Regions from separate parts of the Arthrobacter sp. D1-29 genome, predicted to be linked through region 1. Evidence: riboswitches for the same ligand, from Rfam matches in the RefSeq annotation. Region 1 holds a riboswitch; the other holds the start of a gene.

Region 1 (7,465 bases):
GACTCTGGTGCTGACCCTGGGTTCAGTGCTTGTCATGCGGCGGAGGAAGGATGCCTAACCATGTCAATTGACAACCCTGTTACCGCGGCCACCCGGCCCGCCCTGTTCCGCCGCAGCACGCCACAGGATGGCAGGTTTGAATCTGCTCTTGGATGGCAACCCGGCAAGAAGTCTTCACTCGTGTTGCGGACAGGGCTTGCCCTCCTGGCCGTCCTGATTTTCGCTGGCCCCATTCTGGCAATCATCGCCAGTGCGTTTGACCTGAATGCCGACCCTACCCGGTTGACCCTCATCCCCCAGAACCCCAGCCTTCGAAACTTCGAAGTGGCCACAGATCGCAATGTCTGGGGGTTCTTCTTGAATTCGGTCCTGATTGCCGGCTTTGGTCTGCTTCTGCAGACCATCGTTGCGGTCACCAGCGCATATGCTTTGGCCCGCCACAAGTTCCGGGGCCAGGCGATAATCCTGTGGCTCTTCCTCGCCACCATGATGTTGCCGGAGGAAGTGGTGGCAGTACCCCTGGCCGTTGTTTTGGGAGACGTACCCCTGACCGGCATCAACATGCGTGGAACCATCTGGGCCGTAGCCCTTCCGGTTGCCGCGTCCGCTTTCTCCATCCTGGTGATGACCGCATTCATGAAAGACATCCCGGACGAAATTGAAGAAGCGGCAAAGATCGACGGCGCCGGTGAGATCCGCATGCTGGTCCAGGTCATCCTTCCACTGTGCAAGCCCGCGCTGGGCGTTATTACCATCTTTGGCTTCATTGGCGTGTGGGACCAGTATCTGCTCCCGCTCATCGCCGCCAACAGCACATCGAATTACACCATCACGGTGGCCTTGGCCAGCCTGCGCGCAGACGTTCAAGTAGGCACTGGTGTCCTTCTCGCCGGCGCCTTCCTGGCTCTCATCCCTTCCCTCCTGGTGTACCTGCTCCTGCAAAACTCCTTGGTCCGAGGCATGACTACCGGCGCAGTCAAAGGCTAAGAGTTTCCGTAAACAACATCAGAAAGTAGAACCATAAATGATTCTGTCTACAGTCACGGATGAAGTCATCGCTGACCGCTCCCCGGCCGCGTTCCCCCGAATTTTCGAAACAACCAAGGCCGAAGGAATCTCCGATGTTGAGATCCGCATGGTCGAAGCCAAGCGATTCCCTGTAGTGGATCCAGATGCCTGGGACCGCCTCAAATCAACATCACAAGAGTACGAAATCACCCTCTCCGCCGTTTCACCCGGCCTGTTCAAGGCTCCGCTGAACAGCGACCTGCTATCCCTGCACTCGAACGGCATCCTGGAGATGAGCCTTGATTTGGCAGAACGGCTGGAAATTAACACCCTGATCGTCTTCGGCGTGCAGCGCAGCCACCAGGACACCGCATCAGATCTCCAGCGCGTCATCGAGATTCTTGGACAGACGTCCGACCGTGCCGCTAAACGGGGCTTCACCGTGCAGCTGGAAAACATTCCAGGCTCCTGGGCTGACACGGGCGATAACTGCCTGGCCCTGCTCGAAGGCGTTGGCAGGGACAACTTCGGATACGTGTGGGACACCGGTAATCTCTACGAAGCTGAAGAGAAGCCCTTCCATCAAAGCTACGAAAAACTCAAGCCATACATCAAAAACGTTCACCTCAAAGACGGTCGCTTCATCGATGGCGTTATGACTTGGGAGCACTTCGGAACCGGGGTAACCGACATCGCCGGACAGGTCTCCGCCCTTAAAGCAGACGGCTACGAAGGCAAACTCACCATGGAAGCCAAGTGCGAACCCCATATGGACGAAGACTTCATTGCGTCCGTCCGCTACCTGAAGTCAGTGCTGTAAGGCCCTCACAATTGGTCGGTATGCGGGCCTTCTTTGAGCCATAGGGTGTCGCCGTCGACTCTCTCCAGCTCATCCGATGCGAAGTATGCGTGACCGGCAAACAGACCTGACCTGTCCACTTTCACATAGCCGATCCGCAACAGCCTTTCCGCCGTGTGATGGGGCAACGAGGAGGTGGCAGCGAATGCGTGAATCGCTGTGCCGACGAGGCCTCCCGTTTCAGGGTCGGTCTGACCCTCCGCCGTCACTGCCTCCGGATCCCCCATCTTCAGTGCTTCCACTTTGCCGATCTTCTTGCCATCCGGCGCTACAACGTGCATTCCTTCACGCACCTGCTCGATGACCGCCATGGTGTTCTCCTTCATGCAAAGCAACCACTGAGTGCAGAATAAGTGTAGGACTGACTCAGTGGCAGTAACAGAGGTGTGTATCAGCACTTCCAGGCTTGCCGCCGGTGATGCGCCAGTGGATCAGGCGCCGCTGGCCTCCTTGGCGGCACGGAAGCCGGCTTCAAGGTCTGCCAGGATGTCATCGATGTGCTCGATGCCCACGGAGAGGCGGACCAGTCCCGGGGTCACGCCGGCCACGGCCTGCTGCTCCGGGGAGAGCTGGCTGTGCGTGGTGGAGGCCGGATGGATGACCAGGGACCGGACGTCCCCGATGTTGGCCACGTGCGAGTGCAGCTCCAGCGCGTCCACGAACCGCTTGCCCGCCTCGGCGCCTCCGGAAAGATTGAAGGACACGATGGCACCCGTGCCCTTGGGGCCGTATTTCCGCCCGCGCTCGTACCAGGGGCTTGAGGGCAGGCCCGCGTAGGCGACGGATTCGACGTCGTCACGCGCTTCCAGCCAGCGGGCCACTTCGCCGGCGTTGGCCACGTGGCGTTCCACCCGCAGGCTCAGGGTCTCCAGGCCCTGCGAGATCAGGAACGCGTTGAACGGGGACACCGCCGAGCCCAGGTCCCGCAGGAGCTGGACCCGTGCCTTGAGGATGTAGGACAGGTTGGCGCCCAGGGCGCCGCCCTCGCCGAGGTCGCGGGCGTAGACCAGCCCGTTGTAGGTGGGGTCCGGGGTGTTGAAGCCGGGGAACCGCTCCGGGTCCTTGCCGAAATCGAACTTGCCGGAATCCACGATGACGCCCGCGATCGCTGCGCCGTGGCCGCCCAGGTATTTTGTGGCCGAATGCACCACAATGTCCGCGCCCCATTCCAGCGGACGGATCAGGTACGGCGTGGACAGCGTGTTGTCCACGATCAGCGGCACGCCCGCCTCGTGGGCAGCCCCGGATACGCCCTCAATGTCCAGGACATCCTGGCGGGGGTTGGACACCACCTCGGCGAAGAAGAGCTTGGTGTTCGGCTGCACCGCGTCACGCCACTGGTCCAGGTTGTCCGGGTCCGCTACGAACGTGACGCTGATGCCGAACTTCTTCAGCGTGTGGGCGAAGAGGTTGTAGGTGCCGCCGTAAAGGCTGGGGCTGGCCACGATGTGGTCCCCGGCTTCGGCGATGTTCAGGACCGCGAAGGTCTCCGCCGCCTGGCCGGAGCTGAGCAGCAGCGCTGCCAGGCCTCCTTCCAGGCTGGCAATACGCTGCTCCACCGCGTCCTGCGTGGGGTTGCCGATGCGCGTATAGATCGGCGCCAGCTCGGCCAGTGCAAAGCGGTTGGCAGCGCTTTCCGCACTGGGAAACACGAAAGACGTGGTCTGGTAAATGGGCAGTGCCCGGGCGCCGGTGGCAGAATCCGGCTCCTGCCCGGCATGGATCTGGCGGGTTTCAAAAGACCATCCGTTGGACATTCAAGGCTCCTTTGACGTGGGCCCGGGGCATGTTGGGAGCACCACGGGCCGCGCTTGCCATCCGGCCGTTGCCGGACAGCCAGGTCCTCACCCGGGGCACCCCACCGCGGTTGGAGGGTTGCCGGCCAGCGAGCCGGGGCTTGGCGCTGGCGCTCATGACCTGAGCTCAGTGTAGGGGCAAAGGTGCATGCCGACAGAATCACGGCGAACCGTTTCGCCGCCCTGCCGAGCACACTGTAGGCATACATTGATCATCGGCGACGGCGTTGCGGACTTCCGCGACGAGGACGCCGACGTGTTCGCCCTCATTGTGGCCTCCGAACTTTCCGGAAACCGCTCGTGGAGGCGCCCGCGGCCAGCCCGGTGGCTGACTGCAGTGCTCAGTGATGCTCTACGCGGGTCGAAAACTCGCTGCCGAGTCCGGCGCTGATCTTTGCGGCGGCGTCCTGGAGCAGCGGGAGGTGCTCCAGCAGTTCGCGCGTCGTCAGGGCGGTGGACGACAGGCCAAGCCCGGCGAACACCCGTCCGTCGCCGCCGCGGACAGGCACCGCAATCGCGCGCAGCCCGGTTTCGAATTCCTGGTCCACTTCCGACCAGCCGCGCTCGCGTATCTTCGCGAGGCGCTCTTTGAGAGCGGCGGGGCTCGTGATGGTGTGCGGCGTGATCGCCTCAAGTCCGGTTGTGTCGAGATAGTGGCGCAGGCCCGCCGCTGGGAGATCGGCGAGGATCACCTGTCCCATCGCGCTCGCATAGGCCGGGAGCCGGGTGCCGATGACAAGCGAGAGATTGCTAATCCGCCGCATCGAGATGCGGCTTATATAGACGATGTCCGATCCGTCGAGTGTCGCCAGCGTGCAGGTCTCTCTCACCTCGGCGACGATCTGCTCCATCACCGGCTGCGCGATCTCCCTGAGGTCGAGCGAGTTCAAATAGGCGTATCCGATGGTGAGGACGCGCGGCGTCAGTAAGAAGCCGCGCCCGTCGGCGCGGACATAACCGAGTGCCTCGAGGGTGATCAGAAGGCGTCGTGCGGTGGGACGGCTCAGTCCCGCTGCGGCTGCGACCTCTGTCAGAGTCAGCCGCGGACGGTGATCAGCGAAGGCCAAGATGACCGCGAGTCCCCGCTCGAGGGACTGAACATAGTCGCGTTGGTCTAGACCCTCAGGCCGCCTACTCATCCAACATCTCCGATCACTCGAACCCGAACCCTGCATGTCCGTGAAGCGGACGTGCCTTTCCGATGCACTGTAATTCAGATCCCGGTCGAACCGGTCGCGCCTCAGTAGTCCGCTGGCTTGATCCATGGCGAACTGATCATTGCCGCGAGCACCACGAGGCCCCCCTGTCGCCAAGCGGCGACAGCGCGCTTTATCCCATCGGCGAGATCTTGCGGGGAGGTCACCGTGAAGCCGGTCGCGCCACACGCCGCGGCGATCCCGGCGATGTCCACCTCGGCAAGGAAGGCAGTCGCTGGCGGCTGGGGCCGCTCGGCGTCGGGAAAGAGGTCGTGGACGGGCTGACTGCTCGCCGCATAGCCACCATTCTGGAGTACCACGATGAGACCGTCGACGCGCTCGCGCCGCAGCGCAATGAGCGCCGCAACCGGTGCACTGAATATGAAGGAGCCATCCCCGACGACGACGAAGGTCGGCCGCTCCGGCTCGGCGGCCATCGCCCCGAGCAACGCGCCGAGGGCCCAGCCGAGCCCGGCGCCGCCGGCGCGGAACAAGGTGCCCGGGACTGTCCGCGGGAGCCACTGGCGGACATAGCCCGCCGAGGTCGTCGACTCCTCGATGAGCCGATCCTCCGCCGTGATGTGGTCGGCGAGAACGGCAAGGACGTCCTGCGCCGTGAGCGATGCACCGAGGGTCGGGCGTTTGGGCATCAAAGGCCGCCGCCCGAGCGGGACGGGCCTCGCACCCTCCGCCTCGAGCCGCGCGAGTATCGTTTCGAGCCAAACGCGCGGCGAACTCGTGACGCGCACATCCGCCGGGAACGCCCAGTTCGGCATCGCGACTTGGAGCGGATCGGTGTCGATGAGGAGTACCCGGCAGTCCCGCCGGGGGCCTTCCTTTCCCAGGATCCAGGGAACGGGCGCATCGAGGACTATCGCTAGGTCAGCCTCCGCCCAGGCTGCCGCGACGTTGGTCGCGGCGAGCGGGTGCGTCGGGGGGAAGTTCATCCGCTCCTTGAGCGGATCGATGACGGTCGCACCAATGAGCTCCGCGAGCCGGGTGAACGGTGCGACTGCTTCAGGGTCCTGCCCAACCCGGGAGGTGACAAGCACGGGGTGCTTGCTCGCCCGGATCTCCCGAAGGCTCGCGTCGGTTGCCTCCGGGCTCGGGCCCGAGCGGAACAAGGAGCCCAGCCGCGGGGCCTCTGGCTCCGGTGCCGTCTCGATGAGCATCTCACGCCCGAACGTCAGGTAAACCGGCCCGGGCGGGGCGGCCCCTGCGATGTCGATCGCCCGCTGCACGGTCTTATGGACGAGGCTGGCGTGGGAGGGGTTGAACGTGGCCTTCACGTACTGCCGGACGATACCTGCTTGGTCGGGTGCGTCCTGCATCCAGTGGACGATGTGGTCGCGCCCGCCATGGACGGTGCCGTACTCGTCGTAGGGGGTGAGGCCAGCCATGATGATGACGCCTGCCCCCGCCCGAGCCGCGTTGTGCACCATCGCGCCGAGATTCTGCGTGCCGACGTCGACGTGGACGAAGACGGCAGACACCTGGCCGGTCACCGCGAAATGCGCGTGGGCGGCAGCGAGTGCGACCGTCTCGTGCGGGCACAGGACAAGCCGTGGAACTGGGCGTGTCTCGGCGATTCCAATCTCGATCGCGCGGGCGAGCGGCGCGGTGTCGGTACCCGGATTGATGTAAATCGTGTCGACGCCCCGGTCGATGAGGCCCCGGAGGAGGAGCTCCGCGCCGGAGAGCGGCCGCGGAGTCGTTCGGGAGAGAGCCTGCTCGGTGGTGGTCAACTGCCGCTCCTTCGCGTTCGCTTTCAAAATACCGGTGTCGACCGCCGAGTCAGGCCTTCGCCTCCGCTTGCGCTGCTGCCGCCTCTGCTTGCGCTGCCGCCGCATCTGCGCTGGCTTGCGTGATGAGCTTCGCCACCTTGGTGCGGAGCTCTCCGAATCGTGGCAGACCCTTCGTCGTGACCTGGCTGCGCGGATGCGGCAGATCGATGTCGATCACGTCCATCACGACTGTCGGCCGGTTGGACACGACGACAACGCGGTCGGCAAGGTAGACGGCTTCATCGATGTCGTGAGTGACGAGCACGATGGTGACGCCCGCGCTCTGCCGGACCCGAAGGATGAGGTCTTCAAGGTCGGCGCGGGTCTGTGCGTCGACGGAGGCGAAGGGCTCGTCCATGATGAGGAACTCGGGGCGGTAGGCGAGGGCACGGGCGATCGCCACCCGCTGCTGCATGCCGCCGGAGAGCTGCCACGGATAGCTGTCCCCAAAACCATCGAGCCCGACACTCTGCAACGCCTGCTCGACCGCCTGCCGGCGCTCGTCCCGGTCCTTGATGGTGTTGGCGAGCGGCAAGGCGACGTTGCGACTGACCTTGTACCAGGGCATCAGCGAACGGCTGTAGTCCTGGAACACGCAGGCAATCTCTTTCGGCGGCGAGTCGATGACCCTGCCGGTGTCGGTCAACGTCACCTTCCCGCCGGAAGGCGGCAGCAGGCCGGCCATGCAGCGCAGCAGCGTGGTCTTCCCGGCTCCGGACGGCCCCACGACAGTGACGAACTCGCCCTCCTTGACCGTGAAGCTCACGTCTCGAAGCACCTCAAGGGACTTGCCGCCCGTAGCATAGGTCTTTTGCAGTCGTT
Region 2 (7,465 bases), 1.8 Mb from region 1:
GGGACCCGGACCTGCTCGCCGACGGTGACCGGCGAAACGTGGTGGACCAGTACCGCTACTGGAAGCACGACGCCATCGTGGCCGACCTCGATTCCAGGCGCCACAACTTCCACATCGCCATCGAGAACTGGCAGCACGATCTCAACATCGGCACGGTGGTCCGCACCGCCAACGCGTTCCTCGCCAAGGAAGTCCACATCATCGGACGACGCCGGTGGAACAGGCGCGGAGCCATGGTCACCGACCGTTACCAGCATGTCCGCCACCACCCCACCGTGGAGGATTTCGTGGCATGGGCGCAGGGGGAGGGGCTGGCGATCATCGGCATCGACATCTTCCCGGACTCGGTGCCGCTGGAAACGTACGAGCTGCCCAAAGACTGCGTGCTCGTGTTTGGGCAGGAAGGCCCCGGTCTGACCCCCGAAGTGCATGAGGCGGCGCTGGCCACCCTCTCCATCGAGCAGTTTGGCAGCACCCGCTCCATCAACGCCGCCTCGGCTGCGGCGATCGCCATGCACGCCTGGGTCCGCCGGCACGTTTTCAACCAGCACGTCTGAACCTCCCGCAGCCCGCCGAGATGACACTTGGCGGCAGTTTTTGCCCGTGCGATTGCCGTTAAGTGCCATCTCGATCCTTCTCTAGACGCAAGCCTGTGGATAACCCCTGCCTGGCCAGGGAGAACCGGCAACAATGGAACATGCACAGGGCGCCCCTCCCCGAACACCTCAGGCAGGGTTCCTTTTCGCTCCGCGCGTCGGATAAGGCCGGCGTCAGCAGGACCCGGACGGCGGCAGGGGACCTCGCCACCGTTTCACGCGGAATCCGGATGTACCTGGGATCAGAGGCTGTGGGTGCCGCAGCGCTTCGTGCCTACACTGAGCTCGACGACGCCTCCGTGCTGTCCCACGGCTCCGCCGCGCGCGTCCTACGCGTCGCCCTGCCACACTGGCTCGAGGATGACTGGCGGATTCATGTGGCCCGCAGACGTGGTTTCAGCACGCCCCGTCGCATCAACGTTGTGGGCCACCTCCTCACGCTGCTCCCGGATGAGGTAGTGGAGTACGACGGCGTCCGCGTCACCTCGCCCGCACGCACTTGGCTGGACCTCGCCTCGATCCTAACCATGGACGAACTTATCGTCGCCGGCGATTCCCTGGTTTGCGGTCACGGCCCTGAGTTTCCCAGGCCACGTGAACCGGTGTGTACACTCGGTGACCTCCTCAACATTATCGGCAGGCATCCGGGGATCCGGGGGATCAGGAGGGCACGAACAGCCCTGGAATCCGTCCGGGTTGGCTCGGGCTCCCAGCCTGAATCGCGGATGCGGCTGGCTATTGTGAGGGCGGGGCTGCCTGAACCCGTCCTGAATTATGTGGTCTTTGGCGCTGACGGACCGCCCGTTTTGTGGCCTGACGCCGCCTACCCGGACCAGCGTATCGCCGTCCAGTACGAGGGCGCCCACCACAATGACTCCGATCAGTACTTGCGGGACATCCGGAGGGCTGACACAACTGCCCAGTACGGCTGGCTTGAGGTCCGCGTGTCCAAGCTTGACCTCGCCGGTGACCGCCCCGCCGTCGTGGGTAAGGTCAGGTCCGCACTGGCCGCTCGGGGCTGGCGCGCGAGATGACACTTGGCGGCAGTGTTTGTCCGCTCGATTTGCCGTTAAGTGCCATATCGATCCAAGAACGTACCCCTGTATTACCAGTTTCCGTGACCCGAAACACGGCCCGGCGGCAGAACTGACTAGGATGGTTCCTAGCCGACGAGGTTCACTCCAGGGTTAAGAACCCGCAGACGAAATTCACATGAGGAGTCAGCATGCCCATTGCAACCCCAGAGATCTACTCCGAGATGATCGACCGCGCTAAGACGGGCGGCTTCGCATACCCGGCCGTCAACGTCACCTCCTCGCAGACGCTGAACGCGGCCCTCCGCGGTTTCGCCGATGCTGAGTCCGATGGCATCGTCCAGGTTTCCACCGGCGGTGCCGCCTACTGGTCCGGCGCCTCCACCAAGGACATGGTGGCCGGTTCCCTGGGCTTCGCAGCCTTTGCGCGCGAAGTTGCCAAGAACTACAACGTCAACATCGCCCTCCACACGGACCACTGCCCCAAAGACAAGCTGGACGGCTTTGTGCTGCCGCTGCTGGCCGCTTCCGAGGCCGAGGTCAAGGCAGGCCGCAATCCGCTGTTCAACTCCCACATGTGGGACGGTTCCGCAGAAACCCTGCAGGAGAACCTCCGCATCGCCCGTGAACTGCTGGAGCGCACCGCCGCCGCGAAGATCATCCTTGAAGTTGAGATCGGCACTGTCGGTGGCGAGGAAGACGGCGTCGAGAACGCCATCAACGACAAGCTGTACACCACGGTGGAGGATGCCCTGGCCACCGTCGAGGCCCTGGGTGCCGGCGAGAACGGCCGCTACATCACGGCACTGACCTTCGGCAACGTGCACGGCGTGTACAAGCCGGGCGGCGTGAAGCTGCGCCCGGAGATCCTGAAGGACATCCAAGCCCAGGTGGGCGCCAAGATCGGCAAGGACAACCCGTTCGACCTCGTCTTCCACGGCGGATCAGGCTCCTCTGACCAGGAAATCGCCGACGCCGTGTCCTACGGAACCATCAAGATGAACATCGACACCGACACCCAGTACGCCTACACGCGTCCGGTGGTTGACCACATGTTCAAGAACTACGACGGCGTCCTGAAGGTTGACGGCGAAGTGGGCAACAAGAAGCTTTACGATCCCCGCGTCTGGGGCGCCTCGGCCGAAGCAGGCCTTGCTGCCCGTGTGGTGGAGGCGGCCAAACAGCTCGGCTCCCTCGGCAAGACGTTCTAGTATGTCCGACGAGTTCCGCAGGAACCTGATGGGCCCCGAGCCCACCCTCTTGCCTGCCGAGACCGAGGTCTACGAGCAGCTGGAGGCGGGCCAGGAGGCACTGGATCTGGTGGAGAAGCACCCCACCTCCTCGCTGCTGTGGGCTGTGCTCGCGGAAGAGGCGTGGGCCGAGGGCCGCACCATCGATTCCTACGCCTATTCCCGTGTGGGCTATCACCGCGGCCTGGATTCGCTGCGGCGTAACGGCTGGCGCGGCGTCGGCCCCATCCCGTGGGAGCATGAGCCCAACCGCGGTTTCCTGCGTGCGCTCTATTCGCTGGGCCGTGCATCGGCGGCCATCGGCGAGGCCGAGGAACCGGAACGGATCGAGAAGTTCCTCAACGACTCCGACCCGGCAGCGAAAGCGGCCATCGAAGGCAAGTAAACCAAAAGTTAAATAACGACGGCGGGTGGTCACCTTTATTGAAAAGGTGGCCACCCGCCGTCGTTCCTTCAGAGTTTTTGTCCAGATATGGCGACCAAAAGTCCCTTTTGGTCGCCATATCTGGACAAAAACTCCGTAGTGGAGGGGGAGCGTGGGGCTAGCTGGGCTTCGTCAGGCCTGTGCGCGCCATGGCATCCGCATAGGCCACGTGCATTTCTTCAAGGTACTGTTCCTGCCGGGCCGGAGTACCGGCGAAGGCTCGGCCACTGAGGGAGCGGACCTTGTAGGTTTTCAGTCCGCGGCGCCAGAGCAGGGGCACCTCGGTCTTCAGCAGCAGGTTGGCCAGGCGGTTGGCTTCGGTGCCGTGGGCCACGATGACGGAAGCCCGGGGCACGAGGGCCAGGAACTTGAGCAGCGGCTTGAGGCCGGAGGCGATCTGGTCCGGCGTGAACTTGCCGTTGGGCTCGCCCGGGGTGTGCCACGGGTGGACGTTCCACGGCATCACGAACTCCGGACGCAGGCCCAGTTTCCACTGGACGCCCAGCATGCGGGTGGCGGCGTCGTCGTCGCCGGCGGTGATGAACCCGGACTTGTCCGCTTCGCCGATGTTCGAGTACAGGCTGATGATGCGGCATTCATCCACGTCGTGCATGGGGTCAACGTAGGGAACTTCGGTGTGCGGCTTGACGCTCTGCAGGGAATCGCACAGCTCGTTGACGGCTGCGACGTTGGGTTCGTAACGGCGGCTCATGAGCTGCTCGCGAAAAGATTCAGGTGCCAGGGCTGTCATGTATTGCTATGTCTCCTGCGGGGCTCGGTGATGCTGCCAATCCGGAAAATGGGCGCATCGTGGCGCGGCAGGTTCCGGGATGGTTTGAAATGTGGAGTGGACCGATTCCTGGTCGGTCCTTATCAGTTTAGCAAGCCCCGCAAAACGCAGGCACGCCCAAGGCCTTCCCGTGATGGAAGGCACAGGGCGCCGGGATCGCTGCACCTACCAGAGGCGCTGGCTGGCGCGGCGGGCGCCCTCGCCGAGCGCCTCAAGTTTGGCGAAGGCGATCTGCGGGTGAACCCGGCCGCCCAGCCCGCAGTCCGTGGACGCAATAACATTCTCCCGGCCCACCAGCTCGGCGAAGCGGACAATCCGGTCAGCCACGAGATCCGGGTGTTCCACCACGTTGGTTGCGTGTGAGACCACTCCGGGAATGATGGCCTTGCCCTCGGGAAGCCTGGTGTCTTCCCACACCCGCCACTCGTGCTCGTGCCTGACGTTGGCGGCCTCGAAGGAGTAGGCCCCGGCATTGACCTGCAGCACAGATCCAACGATGTCCGCGAACGGAATGTCCGTGGTGTGCGGCCCGTGCCAGGAACCCCAGCAGACGTGGAGGCGGATCTGTTCCTGGGGCAGGTCGCGCAGGGCCCAGTTGGTGGCCTCGATGCGCAGCTGGATGAACTTGAGGTAGTCCTCCAACGACGGCTCGGGGTTGATCTGATCCCAGCTTTCCGCGAGTGAGGGGTCATCGAGCTGCACCGTCAGGCCGGCGTCGATGATGGCCTTGTATTCCTCCCGCATGGCATCAGCGCAGGCGTACAGCAGTTCCTCGTCCGACTTGTAGTACTCGTTGGCCACCCTGGCGCACGAACCGGGGGAGAGGGACGCCAGAAAGCCTTCCGTCAGGCCCGCCGCGGCCAGGCCCTTTTTCAAATTGGTGACATCGGAGGCCACCAGGTCATGCCCCGTGTAGGTCAGGGGTCCCGCGATTTTCGGCTGCGTCACGCTTTTGCGGTGCGCCAGGATGCCCGAGGACGGATCGGTGTACGCGTCGTTGAAAGCCAGCCGGTCCCGGCGGTCCGGAAACGACGTCAGCACAATATGCCCCGGAGACGAGCGATGCACCACGGGGTCCTTCCACCTGTCCACGTCAGTGGGTTCCAGGCCGCCCAGCCTGGCGAAGGAGTAGTTCCACCAGGCGCCGTAATCAACGGAAGTGGACATGGTGTGCCCGTACTCGCCGTCGTTCGCAATGTCGACGCCGAGGTCTTTCTGCCGCTGGACCACATCCGCCACCGATGCTTCCAGCAGCTCCAGGAATTCGGGCGTGATGCCCTCGGATTCCTTTGTGGCGTTTGCCGCGATGAGCTCCGGCGTGCGAGGCAGTGAACCTGCATGCGTGACCTGGATGTGGTCAGTATTGGGGGACATGGATACTTCCTTTCCATCGGTCCTGGCAGTAGCACCTGCGGACAGGATTGTCCCTGCACCCGCGGTTGCTGCGGCGTCAGCGAGCCAGGTCTCTCGGCCGCTCCGGATGGGTACTCTCACTTAATGTCATCAGCCGGGTGCGGGCAAGCCTTCGCCGGATTGTTTCATCGGATGGCGGCGGAGGCGGGGGTGGAGAAACCAAGGGCCCGCGGGCCACGAACAAGTGGAGAAACCCCGGCATCCGCTAAACTTGGCTGGTAAGAGCCCCGAACTCTTGCCTGGCAGGCCACTGAATCTGTGCCTGCCGGACTGTAGCCGTCGGGGCATTCTCATGAACGGCGCTGACTTCCGGCTGAACACCTGCTGCCTCACCTGGGTGGATCAACCGGAATGCGGCCCGAACGAATGGGGGAGGATCCCATGCCAGCTATCGTGATCGTAGGAGCCCAATGGGGCGACGAGGGAAAAGGCAAGGCCACTGATCTCCTCGGCGGCCGCGTCGACTATGTGGTTAAGCCCAACGGCGGCAATAACGCCGGGCATACCGTCGTCGTAGGCGGTGAGAAGTATGAGCTCAAGCTCCTTCCGGCCGGCATTCTCAGCCCCAATGCGGTTCCCATCATCGGCAACGGCTGTGTGGTGAACCTTGAAGCCCTGTTCCAGGAAATTGAGGGGCTCCAGGCCCGCGGCGCAGACACCTCCAAACTGCGCGTCTCCGCCAACGCACACCTGGTGGCGCCTTTTCACCAGGTGCTGGACAAGGTCACCGAACGTTACCTCGGAAGCCGCGCCATCGGCACCACGGGCCGCGGCATCGGGCCCGCCTACATGGACAAGGTGGCCCGGCTGGGCATCCGTGTCCAGGACGTCTTCGACGAATCCATCCTCCGCCAGAAGGTGGAAGGATCGCTCCGCCAGAAGAACGAGCTCCTGGTCAAGGTCTACAACCGCCGCGACATCGATGTTGAGGAGATTGTTGAATACTTCCTGTCCTTTGCCGAGCGTCTCCGCCCGCTGGTCATCGACAGCACACTGGTCCTGAACAAGGCCCTGGATGAGGGCAAGGTAGTGCTCATGGAAGGCGGCCAGGCCACCTTCCTGGACGTGGACCACGGCACCTACCCGTTCGTCACTTCCTCCAACCCCACCGCCGGCGGAGCCTCCGTTGGCTCCGGCATCGGTCCCACCCGGATCTCGCGCTCCATCGGCATCATCAAGGCGTACACCACGCGTGTGGGCGCCGGCCCGTTCCCCACGGAGCTCTTCGACGAGATGGGCGTGTACCTGCAGAAGACGGGCGGCGAGTTCGGCGTCAACACCGGCCGTCCCCGCCGCTGCGGCTGGTACGACGCCGTCCTGGCCCGCCATGCGTCCCGCGTCAACGGCTTCACGGACTACTTCGTCACCAAACTGGATGTACTCACCGGCATCGAGCAGATTCCGGTGTGCGTGGCCTATGACGTCGACGGGGTCAGGCATGACGAAATGCCCATGACCCAGACCGAGTTCCACCATGCCAAGCCCATCTTCGAGTACTTCGAGGGATGGACCGAGGACATTACCGCGGCCCGCACCATGGATGACCTGCCGGAGAATGCACGCAACTACGTCCTGGCCCTGGAAAAGCTCTCCGGCACGCGCTTTTCCGCCATTGGCGTGGGTCCGGACCGTGACCAGACGATTGTGGTTAACGACCTCATCAATGACTAACTGTTTCTGAAAGTCCGACGCCGGCGGGTCACCTTGAACAGGTGGCCCGCCGGCGTCGTTACGGGGTAACGCTGCATGGATGCGGGGCTCATCTTAAGTAGGATACTCACCAACTTAGGTGTGAAATAGACATAATGCTGTTAGTCTGTTTAAGCACCTACAGAGAGTGAGCAATGATGCTTCTCGAAAGAGACCTCATCCAGTCCGTCGGCTTCCGCAACGTCACGGAAGGCGGACGTGTGACCGGCTTCCAGTTCAGGGTCCGGATGCCTTCCTACCGGGGCATG

Evidence for each region. Region 1 has a riboswitch for S-adenosylmethionine ahead of M1E17_RS11180 (bifunctional o-acetylhomoserine/o-acetylserine sulfhydrylase). Riboswitches for the same ligand answer to the same signal wherever they lie in the genome.
Region 2: it holds a riboswitch for S-adenosylmethionine, as region 1 does, so the genes downstream of both, M1E17_RS03310 (cobalamin-independent methionine synthase II family protein) here and M1E17_RS11180 (bifunctional o-acetylhomoserine/o-acetylserine sulfhydrylase) in region 1, are expected to answer to the same signal.

The regions. Positions count from the first base shown of each region.
Region 1 is NZ_CP096383.1:2,476,480-2,483,944, reverse strand. It holds gene M1E17_RS11200 (carbohydrate ABC transporter permease) at 1-58, shown strand, start outside; gene M1E17_RS11195 (carbohydrate ABC transporter permease) at 61-987, shown strand; gene M1E17_RS11190 (sugar phosphate isomerase/epimerase family protein) at 1,025-1,828, shown strand; gene M1E17_RS11185 (hypothetical protein) at 1,834-2,178, opposite strand; gene M1E17_RS11180 (bifunctional o-acetylhomoserine/o-acetylserine sulfhydrylase) at 2,299-3,624, opposite strand; SAM riboswitch class IV at 3,670-3,785, opposite strand; gene M1E17_RS11175 (IclR family transcriptional regulator domain-containing protein) at 4,005-4,730, opposite strand; gene M1E17_RS11170 (thiamine pyrophosphate-requiring protein) at 4,904-6,604, opposite strand; gene M1E17_RS11165 (ABC transporter ATP-binding protein) at 6,654-7,465, opposite strand, start outside.
Region 2 is NZ_CP096383.1:686,596-694,060, forward strand. It holds gene M1E17_RS03285 (TrmH family RNA methyltransferase) at 1-557, shown strand, start outside; gene M1E17_RS03290 (hypothetical protein) at 698-1,630, shown strand; gene fbaA (class II fructose-bisphosphate aldolase) at 1,822-2,841, shown strand; gene M1E17_RS03300 (DUF3151 domain-containing protein) at 2,843-3,265, shown strand; gene M1E17_RS03305 (uracil-DNA glycosylase) at 3,423-4,055, opposite strand; gene M1E17_RS03310 (cobalamin-independent methionine synthase II family protein) at 4,260-5,468, opposite strand; SAM riboswitch class I at 5,479-5,581, opposite strand; gene M1E17_RS03315 (adenylosuccinate synthase) at 5,889-7,178, shown strand; gene M1E17_RS03320 (C-glycoside deglycosidase beta subunit domain-containing protein) at 7,355-7,465, shown strand, end outside.